DNA from 2 places in the Streptomyces sp. NPDC048290 genome. Region 2 is predicted to be linked to the other one. Evidence: riboswitches for the same ligand, from Rfam matches in the RefSeq annotation. Region 2 holds a riboswitch; the other holds the start of a gene.
The links. A riboswitch is a leader RNA that binds a small molecule or an ion and turns the genes downstream of it on or off. The one in region 2 is predicted to bind thiamine pyrophosphate.

Region 1 (7,087 bases), on a different contig from region 2:
CCTCCCCGTCCATACCCGTCCACCCGGTCCACCCCGTCCACCCCGACCGTCCCGACTGCCCCGCCCCCGCAGCCGCGTCCGGAGCCACAGACCCGGCAGCCCTCGCCCCACCACTCCCCGCAGGAACCACAGCGCCAGCAGTCCCCGACCCTCATCGGGTCCGTGCAGCGGGCGATGCGGCTCCTGGAGTGCGTGGCCGATCACGAGCACGGGGCCCCGGCCAAGCAACTGGCCCGTGAGACGGGTCTCGCCCTGCCCACGGCGTACCACCTGCTGCGCACCCTGGCGCACGAGGGATATCTGCGCCGCGACAGGGGCCTGTTCTTCCTCGGTGGGGCCGCGGAACGGCTGAGCGGCAGCGCCGCCCAGCAGAAACGTCGCAGCACCATCGTCGACGCCCTCGCACATTGGCGGGATTCGGTCGGTGCCCCCGTGTACTACGCCGTGTATCGCGAAGGCGAGATCGAGATCAACTGTGTCTCCGACACCCCCGGAAACCCGGCGGTGCAGGAGTGGGCCGACTTCCGTGAGACCGGTCACGCCCACGCGGTCGGCAAGTGTCTGCTCTCCCAACTCGACGAGGACGCCCGGCGCGACCACCTCGCCCGCTATCCGGTCCGCACGATCACTCCCTACACCGTGCGTGACGACGGAGCCCTACTGCGCCGCCTGGAACGGACGCGACGCATGGAACCGGTGGTGGAGCGGCAGGAATACGCGCTGGGGGTGGCGTGCGCCGCGATCCCGATCACCGTGGGCGCCACGGCGGCGACCATCGCGATCTCCCTGCCCGCACGCCAGGCAGACCGTCTGCTGCCCGCCACACGTCAACTCCAGGGGGAGATCGGTCGCCTGCTCGGGTCACTGGCCATCTCTATCAGTATCTGAAAACTCACTCCTTGTGATCTGCTGTGTACGTTCAGCAAGATGCCAAGAAATGTCGGGGTCCATTCCCGGCCAGTACACCGGTACAGGACGAGGTAGACGATGCGCGAGTCCGCACAGACCGTTCAGGCAGAGGTCATGATGAGCTTTCTCGTCTCCGAGGAACTGTCCTTCCGTATCCCGGTGGAGCTGCGCTACGCGGCCAACGATCCCTATGCCGTGCGGCTGACCTTCCACCTGCCCGGGGACGCCCCCGTGACCTGGGCCTTCGGCCGTGAGCTGCTGGTCGACGGGATGGCCGGGCCGTGCGGTGAGGGCGATGTGCATGTGGCCCCGGCCGAGGCGGACACCCTCGGTGAGACCCTGATCCGCCTTCAGGTCGGCAGCGACCAGGCCCTGTTCCGCTCCTCGGCGGCACCGCTGGTGGCCTTCCTGGACCGCACCGACAAGCTGGTCCCGCTCGGCCAGGAGGGCGCGCTCGCCGACTTCGACGCCCATCTCGACCAGGCCCTCGACCGCATCCTGGCGGAAGAACAGAGCACGGGCTGAGCCGTACGGCGACCGGGGCGCCGGAACGCTTCCTCAGCCGCCGGGTGCTGGATCGGGCGGAGCCGGGGCGGGGTGAGACGGGGTTCGGGGGGTGGGCAGGAACGGTTCTCCGCGGGGAGCGCGGGCGGCGGGCGGCGGGCGGCGGGCAGCGGGCAGCCCGGCAGCAGTCAGCGGGCAACGGTCAGTCGACAGGGGACTGCCGACAGGGGACTGCCGACAGGGGACTGCCGACGGGGGACTGCGGACAGGGAGCTGCCGTCAGGGGACTGCCGTCAGGGGGCTGCCGTCAGGGGACAGTCGGCATCGAGGCGCTTCCGTCCCCGCCCTACCGCTTGCGCCGTCGCCCCCGTCCGCCCCGGCCGATTACGGCGGATGAGCGGACGGAACCGGACGCGGCACCCTCCCCGGCCGTACTCGGCACACCGGCCGGACCCCTCGGCGGTGCGGGCACTGTCCGGCCCACCGGCAGCGACCCCGTCGCCGGGCGGTCGGCCGAGACGACGAGGGCGGCGAGCGCCGTGGTCACCGGCACCGAGGCGACCAGGCCGATCGAGCCGACCAGGGTGCGGACGATCTCCTCGGCGACCAGCTCACTGTTGGCGACGGTTCCCACACTGCTCTGCGCGATCGAGAAGAGCAGCAGCAGAGGGAGCGCGGCGCCCGCGTAGGCGAGGACGAGGGTGTTGACGACGGAGGCGATGTGGTCGCGGCCGATCCGGATACCGGCCCGGTACAGCCCCCGCCAACCCATCGTGGGGTTGGCCTCGTGGAGCTCCCAGACCGCCGAGGTCTGGGTGACCGTCACATCGTCGAGCACACCGAGCGAACCGATGATGATGCCGGCCAGCAGCAGACCGCTCATGTCGATCGTGGGATAGAGCCCGTGGATCAGCCCGGTGTTGTCGTCGGTGTTGCCGGTGAGCGCGGCCCAGTCGATGAACAGTGAGCCGAGCACCCCGATCAGCAGCAGCGAGATCAGCGTGCCGAGCACCGCGACCGAGGTTCTCGCGGACAGCCCATGGCACAGATAGAGCGCGACCAGCATGATCGCGCTGGCCCCGACCACGGCGACGACCAGCGGATTCGAGCCCTGAAGGATGGCGGGCAGGATGAAGAAGTTGAGGATCAGGAAGCTGATGGTGAGCGCGACCAGCGCCATCACCCCGCGCAGCCGTCCGACCACCACCACGGCCAGCGCGAAGATCCCGGCGAGCAGCGCCATCGGGACCCGTCGGTTGACGTCGGCCACCGAGTACTGGAGATCCTGCGGCGCGGACGGCTCGTACGCGACCACGACCTTCTGGTCCTGCTCCAGCTGACGGGACTGGTCGGGCTGCACGATCTCGGTGAACGTACGGCCCTTGTCGTCGCCCGTGTCGACCCGGATCGTCGCCCGCTTGCAGGTGCCGTTCGCCTGCTGCACGGCGGAGGACCCCTCGGCGGTGGAGGTGTCGCCGGTGGGTGTGCCTCCGGAGGCGTTCACGGAGGCGCAGTCGACCTGTTCGACCCGGGTGACCGTGGCCTGCTGGGTCTGCCGGTCGAAGCCGACCCCGGTCCGCTCGTGCGCCGGTGCCCCACCGGGCCACAGCACCGCGAGCCCGACCAGCACGGCCGCGCCGAAGGGTACGAGGATGGCGGCGATGATCTTCCGCAGATGAGCGGAGACGGGGCTGGCCGGGCCGTGGCTGTGGCTGTGGGAGTGACCGTGCCCACCGCCTGATCCGCCGTCCGATCCACCGCCGGACCCGTCACCATGGCCATGTCCGCCGCCGTGACCTGATCCGTCACCGTGGCCGTGCCCATGTCCGTCGCCCCGGCCGTCGCCGCCGTAGCCGTAGTCCTCGGCGTGGTGACCGTGGTCGCCACCGGGCCCGTTCCCGGTGCCATGTCCGGCGCCTGGGTTCGGCCCGTAGGACCCCTGTGCGTGCCCCGGCCCGAAGCCCTGCCCGTAGGAGCCGTCGAAGTCCTGTGGCCGGGCCGAGCCGCCGAAGCCGGACCCTTGACCGCCGGGACCGACCCCCTGCGGCCCGGGACCGTACCCCTGCGGCCCCCGACCGACCCCTTCCCGCCCCATACCGGACCCTTGTCGCCCCGGACCGGGCACCTGCCCCCCGGGCCCCGTCATCCGCCCCCCAGGCTGAGCCACCTGCCCCCCGGACGAAGGCACTTGCCCACCCGGCCGAGGCACCTGCCCCCCAGGAGGCCGCCCCTGGCCCCCGGGCCCACCGGGCACACCGCCAGGCTCCCCCGGCCCGGACCGCGCCCCGAGCCGACGCACGGAACCGGTCTCATAGTCCGGCCCGGAACCAGACCCACGCCCAGACCCCGGCCCCTGCCCGGACCCAGAACCAAGCCCCGGCCCCGACCCGGCACCCAAACCAGCACCCGGCCCCGACCCGACACCCAGACCGGCATCCGACCCGGCACTCGAACCAAAAGAAGAACCGTCCGGCGAACCGGAAGGCGAACCCGGCGAAGGGCCATGCGGCGATCCGGGCGGAGGAAACGGCGGCTCCTGCGGTGTGGTCACCGACCGATCATCGCAAGAACGGCAGGGGCCCTCTGTTCACCGCGCCCGAATTGACGCTAGCGTGGAGTCACCTTTGTACACGCGGGAGCTCGGAGCACCGGGCTGAGAGGGCGCTGACCTTCGTCTTCGCGATGTTTCACGTGGAACATCAGCCATCACGAGTGATGAATCCCATGGAACACCGACGGACGGACATCGCTGCGTCGACCGCTGAACCTGTTACCGGGTAATGCCGGCGTAGGGAGTAGGTCTCATGACCATCAAGGACACAGGCACGCCTGCCTCCACCCAGACCCCCGGCACCGACGGGGTGTCCGGCGCGGAGGCCAGGAAGTCCATCGGCTGGCACAAGGCGTATGTCGAGGGCAGCCGCCCCGACCTGCGGGTGCCGGTCCGCCAGGTGCACCTCACCAACGGCCGCTCGGTCACGCTGTACGACACGTCCGGCCCGTACACCGATCCGCTCGCCGAGACCGATGTCCGCAGGGGGCTCGCCCCGCTCCGGGAGAACTGGATCATCGCCCGCGGCGACACCGAGGAGTACGCGGGCCGTCCCGTCCGTCCCGAGGACGACGGTGTCAAGCACACCTCGCCGCGCGGTGGACTGCGCAACCTCGACGCGGTCTTCCCCGGCCGTCCCCGCCAGCCGCGCCGCAGCCGGGACGGCGGCGCGGTGACCCAGCTCGCCTACGCCCGGCGCGGCGAGATCACCCCCGAGATGGAGTTCGTGGCGATCCGGGAGAACGTGGCGCCGGAGGTCGTCCGCGCGGAGATCGCCGCGGGCCGGGCCGTGTTGCCCGCCAACGTCAACCATCCCGAGATCGAGCCGATGATCATCGGCAAGCGGTTCCTGGTGAAGGTCAACGCCAACATCGGGAACTCGGCGGTGACGTCCTCCATCGAGGAGGAGGTGGAGAAGATGACCTGGGCGACCCGTTGGGGCGCCGACACGGTCATGGACCTGTCCACCGGCCGCAATATCCACACCACCCGTGAATGGGTGCTGCGCAACTCCCCCGTCCCGATCGGCACCGTCCCGCTCTACCAGGCGCTGGAGAAGGTCGACGGCCGAGCGGAGGAACTGACCTGGGAGATCTACAAGGACACGGTGATCGAACAGGCCGAGCAGGGCGTGGACTACATGACCGTCCACGCGGGTGTCCGGCTGCCGTTCGTCCCGCTCACCGCCCGCCGCAAGACCGGGATCGTCTCGCGCGGCGGCTCGATCATGGCCGCCTGGTGTCTGGCGCACCACACAGAATCGTTCCTCTACGAGAACTTCGAGGAACTCTGCGAGATCCTCGCCGCGTATGACATCACCTACTCGCTGGGAGACGGTCTGCGGCCGGGCTCCATCGCGGACGCCAACGACGAGGCACAGTTCGCGGAGTTGCGCACGCTCGGGGAACTCAACCAGATCGCCAAGCGTTTCAACGTACAGACCATGATCGAAGGCCCGGGGCATGTCCCGATGCACAAGATCAAGGAGAACATCGACCTTCAGCAGGAGATCTGCGATGAAGCTCCGTTCTATACGCTCGGCCCGCTGACGACCGACATCGCCCCGGCGTACGACCACATCACCTCGGGCATCGGTGCCGCGATGATCGCCTGGTGGGGTACGGCGATGCTCTGCTACGTCACCCCCAAGGAACACCTGGGCCTGCCCAACCGTGACGACGTCAAGACCGGCGTCATCACCTACAAGATCGCCGCCCATGCCGCCGACCTCGCCAAGGGTCACCCCGGGGCGCAGGACTGGGACGACGCGCTGTCCGACGCGCGCTTCGAGTTCCGCTGGGAGGACCAGTTCAATCTGGCCCTCGACCCGGACACGGCCCGTGAGTTCCACGACGAGACCCTCCCGGCGGAGCCCGCCAAGACGGCCCACTTCTGCTCCATGTGCGGCCCGAAGTTCTGCTCCATGAAGATCAGCCAGAGCATCAACGAGCAGTTCGGTGGCGCGGTGGCCGAGGGGGCTTCGGCGGAGGAGATCGCGGAGGGGATGCTCCAGAAGTCCAAGGAGTTCGCGGCGAGCGGCAACCGGGTGTACCTGCCGCTCGCGGACTGACCCGACTCAGGGCGCTGCCTCTGGGAGGGGGCAGCGCCGGGTGTCCTGCTCGGGGCGGGGTGCGCTGTGCCTTCCCCAGCGGGCGCATGGCTCTGGGGCGGTTCCAGCATCCGGCGAACGCACCGAACAGCACGGATCACCCCGAGAACGAGGCTCCGCGCAGGGCATCGCCTCGCCATCGGGGGTCTTCAGCAGCTTGACCAAGGAGGCGCCAACATCGTCGACGACAGGAAAGAGGTACCTCCCGTACCGGCCCGAGGGGCGTCGGGGGGCGGGGCGGTCGGCAGACTGGGGGAATGACATCGAGTTCGCTGAGCAAGGGTGCCAACCTTCCGGTCTCCTCCGCCGAGGTGAGGGTCGAGCTGTGCTGGTCCGCGGGGCCCGGCGTGCCCGATGTGGACGCCTCCGCGCTGCTGCTCACGGCGGTGGGCCGGGTCAGGGACGACGCCGACTTCGTGTTCTACAACCAGCCGCAGCACGCCTCCGGAGCCGTCGTCCATCACGGCAAGCGGCCGTCGGGGGGTGGCATGACGGACACGGTCGGGGTGCGTCTCGGTGCGCTGGAGCCCGCCGTCGAGCGGGTGGTGCTGTGCGCCTCGGCCGACGGTGGCACATTCGGGCAGGTGCCAGGGTTGACGCTGCGGCTGCTGGACGCCGGTACCTCGGCGGAGCTGGCCCGGTTCGACATGGCGGCGACGACCGAGACCGCGTTCATCGGAGGTGAGTTGTACCGGAGGCAAGGGGCGTGGAAGTTCCGTGCCGTGGGGCAGGGATATGCCTCCGGGCTCGCCGGGCTGGCGACGGACTTCGGTATCACCGTCGATGAGGAGGCAGAGGACCAGGCAGGAAACACGGGAGGAAACATGGGAGGGAATCCGGCAGGAGGGCCGCCGCAGCCTCCACTTACGGCTCCTGCTCCCGCGCTCCCGCCCAGTGGGCCCACTCCGTCCACACCGGCCTGGCCCGCCCCGACCCCGCCCACCTCGACCTGGCCCGACCAGACCCGGCCCGCCCAGACCCCGCCGACACCGACACCGGCACCGACCGTGCCG
Region 2 (7,087 bases):
TGCGCAGCAGGCGCAGCACACTCGCCCCATGCCCATCGTGCCCGACCTGCCCGCGTACGGCGGTGACCAGGATGAGGACCGGGGGACCGCTCGTCTGGGCGGCCCCCTGTTCCGTGACCAGACGTTCCGCGACGAGACCCCGTCGGCGCAGCCCCGTGCGGCGGTGCCGCAGAATCCGGAGCCCATGCCCGACGCCCCGCAGCCGGCGCCCGCACCGCAGAAGAAGAGCGCGGGCCGGGACCTGGGTGCGGCCATAGGGGTCGGGATCGGGCTCGGCGCGGTCATCCTCGCCTCGCTGTTCTTCGTCAAGGCCGTGTTCATCGGGGTGATAGCGGTCGCCGTGGTGGTCGGGCTGTGGGAGCTGACCCGGCGCCTGGACGAGCGCAAGGGCATCAAGGCGCCCCTGGTGCCGCTCGCGGTCGGCGGCGCCGCGATGGTCGTCGCCGGGTATGTCCGGGGCGCCGAGGGCGCCTGGGTGGCCATGGCGCTGACCGCGCTGGCGGTACTGGTCTGGCGGATGACCGAACCGCCGGAGGGCTATCTCAAGGACGTCACCGCGGGCGTCTTCGCCGCGTTCTACGTGCCGTTCCTGGCCACCTTCGTGGCGATGATGCTGACCGCCGACGACGGCCCGCAGCGCGTCCTGACGTTCCTGCTGCTCACCGTCGTCAGCGACACCGGGGCGTACGCGATCGGCTGGCGGTTCGGCAAGCACAAGCTCGCCCCGCGCATCAGCCCCGGCAAGACCCGCGAGGGCCTGCTCGGGGCGGTCGCCTTCGCGATGGTGGCGGGCGCGCTGTGCATGGAGCTGCTGATCCATGACGGCACCTGGTGGCAGGGTCTGCTGCTGGGGCTCGCGGTGGCGGGCAGCGCCACACTGGGCGACCTCGGCGAGTCCATGATCAAGCGGGACCTCGGGATCAAGGACATGGGCACGCTGCTGCCGGGGCACGGCGGGATCATGGACCGGCTGGACTCCCTGCTGCCGACGGCTCCCGTGGTGTGGCTGCTGATGGTGGTCTTCGTCGGCTCCGGCTGACCGCGCGGTCCGTGCCGGGCCGCTGAGTGAACGTTTGCTCCACCCCTGCCGGTCCTCCCTATGATCGCCGCGACACGACGCGGCGGCGTCGGGGGAACCGGGAGGGGTGGAGCCGTATGTGGGCCAGACGGCGGGCCGCACGGCAGGAGCGGCTGGACCGGGTGGCGGCCGAGGCCATCGCCGAGTTCGAGGCCCGGGTCAGCTCCATGCTGGCCACTGCGGACGAGTCCCATCAGGCGCTGCTGGAGCTGCGGGAACTGCTCGCCAGGGAACTGGCCGACATCAACGGACTGCTCGCGCCCGGCGGGGGGATGCCGGTCGAGATGGTGCGCGCCCAACTGGAGCCCGGGGACGACGCCCTCGCCCAGATGGACCGGATATCCGCCGAGTTCACCGCCGTCCGGGTCCAGGTGATCGGCAAGGGGGCCGCCGACCGCGAGACGCTCGTGCCCCTGCTGGAGGACCTGGGCGGCTTCGTGGAGGGCATGGGCGAGCTGGCGGACAACGTGTTCGGTGCCGCCGAGGCCACGACCGAGCTGCGGGTGAACCTCCAGGACGCCCGCAAGGACCTCGCCCCGCTGCGGGCCCGCCTCCAGCCCGCCCTGCGCGCCGCCGAGGACGAACTGGCCGCGACCCGCGGCGCCCCCGGCTGGCATGTCCGGCAGGTCGCCCTCGCCACCCTCGGCGACCGGCTGGCGGCACTGGAGGAGGGCCGGGTGTGGCCCACCCCCGAGAAGACCACCGTCGACCTCTACCAGGAACTCGAACACGAGCTGGCCACCCTGCGCGACGAGATCGCCCAGACACCGTCCTGACCTGCACGGATGCCGCCCGGTCGGAGTTATCCACAGGCCGCCGGGGGCGGTCTCGGAGTCTGCGACACTGGTAGGGCCATGCCTAAGCCCGGAGAACTCACCTTTGTCGCGCCGCGCGGAGCCAAGAAGCCGCCGCGGCATCTCGCCGATCTCTCGCCCGCGGAGCGCAAGGAGGCGGTCGCGGAGATCGGGGAGAAGCCCTTCCGCGCCAAACAGCTCTCGCAGCACTACTTCGCGCGGTACGCGCACGAGCCCGAGCAGTGGACGGACATCCCGGCCGGGTCCCGTGACCGGCTGCGGGAGGCGCTGCTGCCGGAGCTGATGACCGTCGTCCGGCATCTGTCGACGGATGAGGGGACCACCCGCAAGACGCTGTGGCGGCTGTTCGACGGGACGCTCGTCGAGTCGGTGCTCATGCGGTACCCGGACCGGGTCACCATGTGCATCAGCTCGCAGGCCGGATGCGGGATGAACTGCCCGTTCTGCGCCACCGGACAGGCCGGGCTCGACCGGAACTTGTCGACCGCAGAGATCGTGCACCAGATCGTGGACGGGATGCGGGCGCTGCGCGACGGGGACGTGCCGGGCGGGCCCGCGCGGCTGTCCAACATCGTGTTCATGGGCATGGGCGAGCCGCTCGCCAACTACAAGCGGGTCGTCGGCGCCATCCGCGCGCTGACCGACCCGGCACCCGACGGAGTGGGGCTCTCCCAGCGCGGGATCACGGTGTCGACGGTGGGGCTGGTGCCCGCCATCCACCGGTTCGCCGACGAGGGCTTCAAGTGCCGTCTCGCCATCTCGCTGCACGCCCCCGACGACGAGCTGCGCGACACGCTGGTGCCGGTCAACACCCGGTGGAAGGTGCGTGAGGTGCTGGACGCCGGGTTCGGGTACGCGGAGCGGTCCGGGCGGCGGCTGTCCATCGAGTACGCGCTGATCCGGGACATCAACGACCAGGCGTGGCGCGGCGACCGGCTCGGGCGGCTGCTCAAGGGGCGGCCGGTGCATGTGAACCTGATCCCGCTGAACCCGACGCCCGGGTCGAAGTGGACCGCGTCCCGGCCCGAGGACGAGAAGGCGTTCGTGGAGGCCATCGCCGCGCACGGGGTGCCGGTGACGGTCCGGGACACCCGGGGCCAGGAGATCGACGGGGCGTGCGGCCAGCTCGCGGCGACCGAGCGGTAGAGCGGACGGCGGGCCGGACAGCAGGCGGTAGTCTGACGCCGTACGTTCGTATATTCGTGCGTTCGCCGTATCCGTGTACGCCTACACGGTCGGCATAACTTCATACTCATCTTCATATCCGGCAGGGGAGCGCCACAGCGCTGAGAGTGCGGCAGCCGACGACACGGTGGGCCGCAGACCCTCTGAACCTCGCCCAGGTCATTCTGGGTAGGGAGATCGGTCGTCACTCATGCTGTTGCGCCCTGCCCGGGAACCGTTCGGCGGTCCCGGGCAGGGCCGCGTCTCTTCCTGGTCACCCAGGAGGACATTCAGTGGGCACCACCACAGTGCGCAGTATCCAGAAGATCGCCGTCGTGGGCGTCGGGCTCGGGCTCGTCACGCTGTCCGCGTGCGGCTCGTCCGGCTCCGGGGCGGGGAGCGGCTCGGGGGACTCCAAGACGGTCACCCTGGTCAGCCATGACTCGTGGGCCGTCTCCAAGGACGTCCTCGCCGACTTCCAGAAGCAGTCCGGGTACACCGTCAAGGTGCTGGAGGACGGGGACGCCGGGACGGCCGTCAACAAGGCGATCCTCACCAAGGACAACCCGCAGGGCGATGTCTTCTTCGGCGTCGACAACACCCTGCTCTCCCGCGCCCTGGACAACGGGCTGTTCCAGCCGTACGAGCCCCGGGGCGCCGACACCATCGCGCCCGCCTACCGGGCCGACGGCGCCGGGAACCGGGTCACGCCCATCGACACCGGCGACATCTGCGTCAACTACGACAAGGCGTACTTCGCCGAGCGCGATCTCGCGCCGCCCCGCACCTTCGACGATCTGATCAAGCCGCAGTACAAGGATCTGCTGGTCGCCGAGAACGCCTCCACGTCGTCCCCCGGTCTCGGTTTCCTGCTCGGCACCGCCGCGCGGTACGGCGACGACGGCTGGACCGGCTACTGGGAGAAGCTCAAGGCCAATGGTGTCAAGGTGGTCGACAGCTGGGAGACCGCCTACAACGAGGAGTTCTCCGGGTCGGCCGGCGGCAAGGAGGCCGGGGGCGACCGGCCGCTGGTGGTGTCGTACGCGTCCTCGCCGCCCGTCGAGGTCGTCTACGCCGATCCGCAGCCGAAGGACGCGCCCACCGGGGTCGCCGACGGCACCTGCTTCCGGCAGATCGAGTACGCCGGGCTGCTCAGCGACGCGAAGAACGCCGAGGGCGGCAAGGCGCTGCTGGACTTCATGATCGGCACCGAGTTCCAGCAGGACATGCCGCTGAACATGTTCGTGTACCCGGTGGTCGAGGGCGCCGAGGTGCCCGAGGTGTTCCGCCAGTACGGGCCGCGGGCCGAGCAGCCCGAGACCATGGACGCGGCGAAGATCGCCGAGCACCGGGACGACTGGGTCAAGGCATGGACCTCGCTCGTACTGAAGTAGCCCGTCCCGCGCGGCGGGTCCGGGGGAGCGCGGTGCGGCTGGGGCTGCTGGTCCTGCCCGCCGCGTTCTTCGGCGTGTTCTTCGCCTATCCCGTCGCCGCGATCCTGACCCGTGGGCTGAAGGGGGACGGCGGCTGGCAGGTGGGGCGGCTGGGGGAGGTGCTCGCGGACCCCGGTATCCGGCAGGTGCTGTGGTTCACCACCTGGCAGGCGCTCGCCTCCACCGCGCTGACCCTGCTGATCGCGCTGCCCGGCGCCTATGTCTTCGCCCGTCTCGACTTCCCCGGCAAGCAACTGCTGCGGGCCGTGGTGACGGTCCCGTTCGTGCTGCCGACGGTCGTGGTCGGTACGGCGTTCCTCGCGCTGCTCGGCCGGGGCGGGCTGCTGGACGCCTGGTGGGGCGTACGGCTGGACACCACCGTGTGGGCGATCCTGCTCGCGCATGTCTTCTTCAACTACGCGGTCGTCGTACGGACCGTGGGCGGGCTGTGGGCGCAGCTCGACCCACGGCAGGAGGAGGCGGCGCGGATGCTCGGCGCGTCGCCGTTCGCGGCCTGGCGGAGGGTGACCCTGCCCGCGCTCGGTCCGGCGGTGGCCGCCGCCGCGCTGATGGTCTTCCTGTTCACCTTCACCTCCTTCGGTGTGGTGCAGATCCTCGGCGGGCCGACCTTCGCCACCCTTGAGGTGGAGATCTACCGGCAGACCTCGCAGATCTTCGATCTGCCGGCCGCCGCCGTGCTGACGATCGTGCAGTTCCTCGCCGTGGGCGCGATCCTCGCCGTGCACGCCTGGACGGTCCGGCGGCGGGAGAGCGCGCTCCGGCTGGTCGACCCGGCCGGGACCGCCCGGCGTCCGCGCGGGGCGGGGCAGTGGGCGCTGCTCGCCGGGGTGCTGGCCACCGTCGCCGTACTGATCCTGCTGCCGCTCGGGGTACTCGTACGGCGCTCGCTCGGGGGCGCCGGGTTCTCCTACTACCGGGCGCTGGCCTCGGAGGAGTCCGGGGTGTTCCTGGTCCCGCCGATCCATGCGATCGGCAACTCGCTGGCCTACGCCGTCGTCGCCACCGCCATCGCGCTGCTGGTCGGCGGGCTCGCCGCGGCGGCGCTGGCGCGGCGGGACGCCGGGCGGTTCGTACGCGGGTTCGACGCGCTGCTGATGCTGCCGCTCGGGGTGTCCGCGGTGACCGTCGGCTTCGGGTTCCTGATCGCGCTGGACGAACCGCCGCTCGATCTGCGCGCCACCTGGATTCTGGTGCCGCTCGCCCAGGCCCTGGTCGGGGTCCCCTTCGTGGTGCGGACGATGCTGCCGGTGCTGCGGGCGGTGGACGGACGGCTGCGGGAGGCGGCGGCCGTGCTCGGGGCGTCGCCCTGGCGGGTGTGGCGGGAGGTGGATCTGCCGCTGGTGCGGCGGGCGCTGCTGGTCGCCGCCGGGTTCGCGTTCGCGGTGTCGCTCGGGGAGTTCGGGGCGACCGTGTTCATCGCCCGGCCCGATCATCCGACGCTGCCGGTCGCCGTCGCCAAGCTGGTGGCGCGGCCCGGGGAGCTGAACTACGGGCAGGCGATGGCCCTTTCGACGATTCTGATGGTGGTGTGCGCGGTGGCGCTGGTGGTGCTGGAGCGGCTGCGGACCGACCGGAGTGGGGAGTTCCTGTGACGCCGACGCCGAGGCTGCCGCTGCCGTTGCTCGGGGTCGAGGGTGTGACGGTACGGCTCGGGGGGCGGGCCGTGCTGGACGGGGTGGATCTGGCGGTGGCCGAGCATGAGGTGGTGTGTGTGCTCGGGCCCAGCGGCAGCGGGAAGTCGACGCTGCTGCGGGTGGTCGCCGGGCTTCAGGCGCCGGACGCCGGGCGGGTGCTGCTGTCGGGGCGCGATCAGGTGGGGGTGCCCGCGCATCGGCGGGAGATCGGGCTGATGTTCCAGGACCATCAGCTGTTCCCGCAGCGGGACGTGGGCGGCAATGTGGCCTTCGGGCCGCGGATGCGGGGCGCCTCGCGCGATGAGCAGCGGGAGCGGGTGGCGCGGCTGCTGGAGCTGGTCGGGCTGCCCGGGGCCGCCGGGCGGGCGGTGGCCGAGCTGTCCGGGGGCGAGCAGCAGCGGGTCGCGCTGGCGCGGGCGCTCGCGCCCGGACCCCGGCTGCTGATGCTCGACGAGCCGCTCGGGCAGCTCGACCGGTCGCTGCGGGAGCGGCTGGTGGGGGAGTTGCGGGAGCTGTTCGGGCGGCTCGGGACGACGGTGCTGGCCGTCACCCATGACCAGGGGGAGGCGTTCGCGCTGGCCGACCGGGTGGTGGTGATGCGGGACGGGCGGATCGCGCAGTCCGGGACGCCGCTGGAGGTGTGGCAGCGGCCCGCGGATGCCTTTGTGGCGCGGTTTCTCGGGTTCGAGAACGTGGTGCCGGGGACGGTGAGCGGGGAGGTCGCCGACACGGTGTGGGGGAAGCTGCCGGTGGGGGCGGGGGCGGCTCAGGGGGAGGTGGAGGTGTTGGTGCGGGCCGGGGGTGTGCGGGTGTTTCGGGGGGCCGGTGCGGGTGCGGGCTCGGGTGGTGCCGTTGGGTTGCGGTGTGCTGTTGTCGCGCGGACCTTCAAGGGCACCCATGTCGCTGTGCGGCTGCGGCCCGACGGGGGTGGCGCGCCGGTGC

Region 1: it holds a riboswitch for thiamine pyrophosphate, as region 2 does, so the genes downstream of both, thiC (phosphomethylpyrimidine synthase ThiC) here and AB0D49_RS19570 (thiamine ABC transporter substrate-binding protein) in region 2, are expected to answer to the same signal.

What each region holds. Positions count from the first base shown of each region.
Region 1 covers NZ_JBEZLM010000004.1:117,311-124,397, reverse strand. The annotation lists gene AB0D49_RS07695 (IclR family transcriptional regulator C-terminal domain-containing protein) at 154-888, shown strand; gene AB0D49_RS07690 (SsgA family sporulation/cell division regulator) at 988-1,434, shown strand; gene AB0D49_RS07685 (YibE/F family protein) at 1,760-3,508, opposite strand; TPP riboswitch at 4,036-4,225, shown strand; gene thiC (phosphomethylpyrimidine synthase ThiC) at 4,218-6,035, shown strand; gene AB0D49_RS07675 (VWA domain-containing protein) at 6,332-7,087, shown strand, end outside.
Region 2 covers NZ_JBEZLM010000010.1:212,060-219,146, forward strand. The annotation lists gene AB0D49_RS19555 (phosphatidate cytidylyltransferase) at 1-1,039, shown strand, start outside; gene AB0D49_RS19560 (hypothetical protein) at 1,156-1,854, shown strand; gene rlmN (23S rRNA (adenine(2503)-C(2))-methyltransferase RlmN) at 1,933-3,039, shown strand; TPP riboswitch at 3,153-3,271, shown strand; gene AB0D49_RS19570 (thiamine ABC transporter substrate-binding protein) at 3,366-4,451, shown strand; gene AB0D49_RS19575 (iron ABC transporter permease) at 4,427-6,103, shown strand; gene AB0D49_RS19580 (ABC transporter ATP-binding protein) at 6,118-7,087, shown strand, end outside.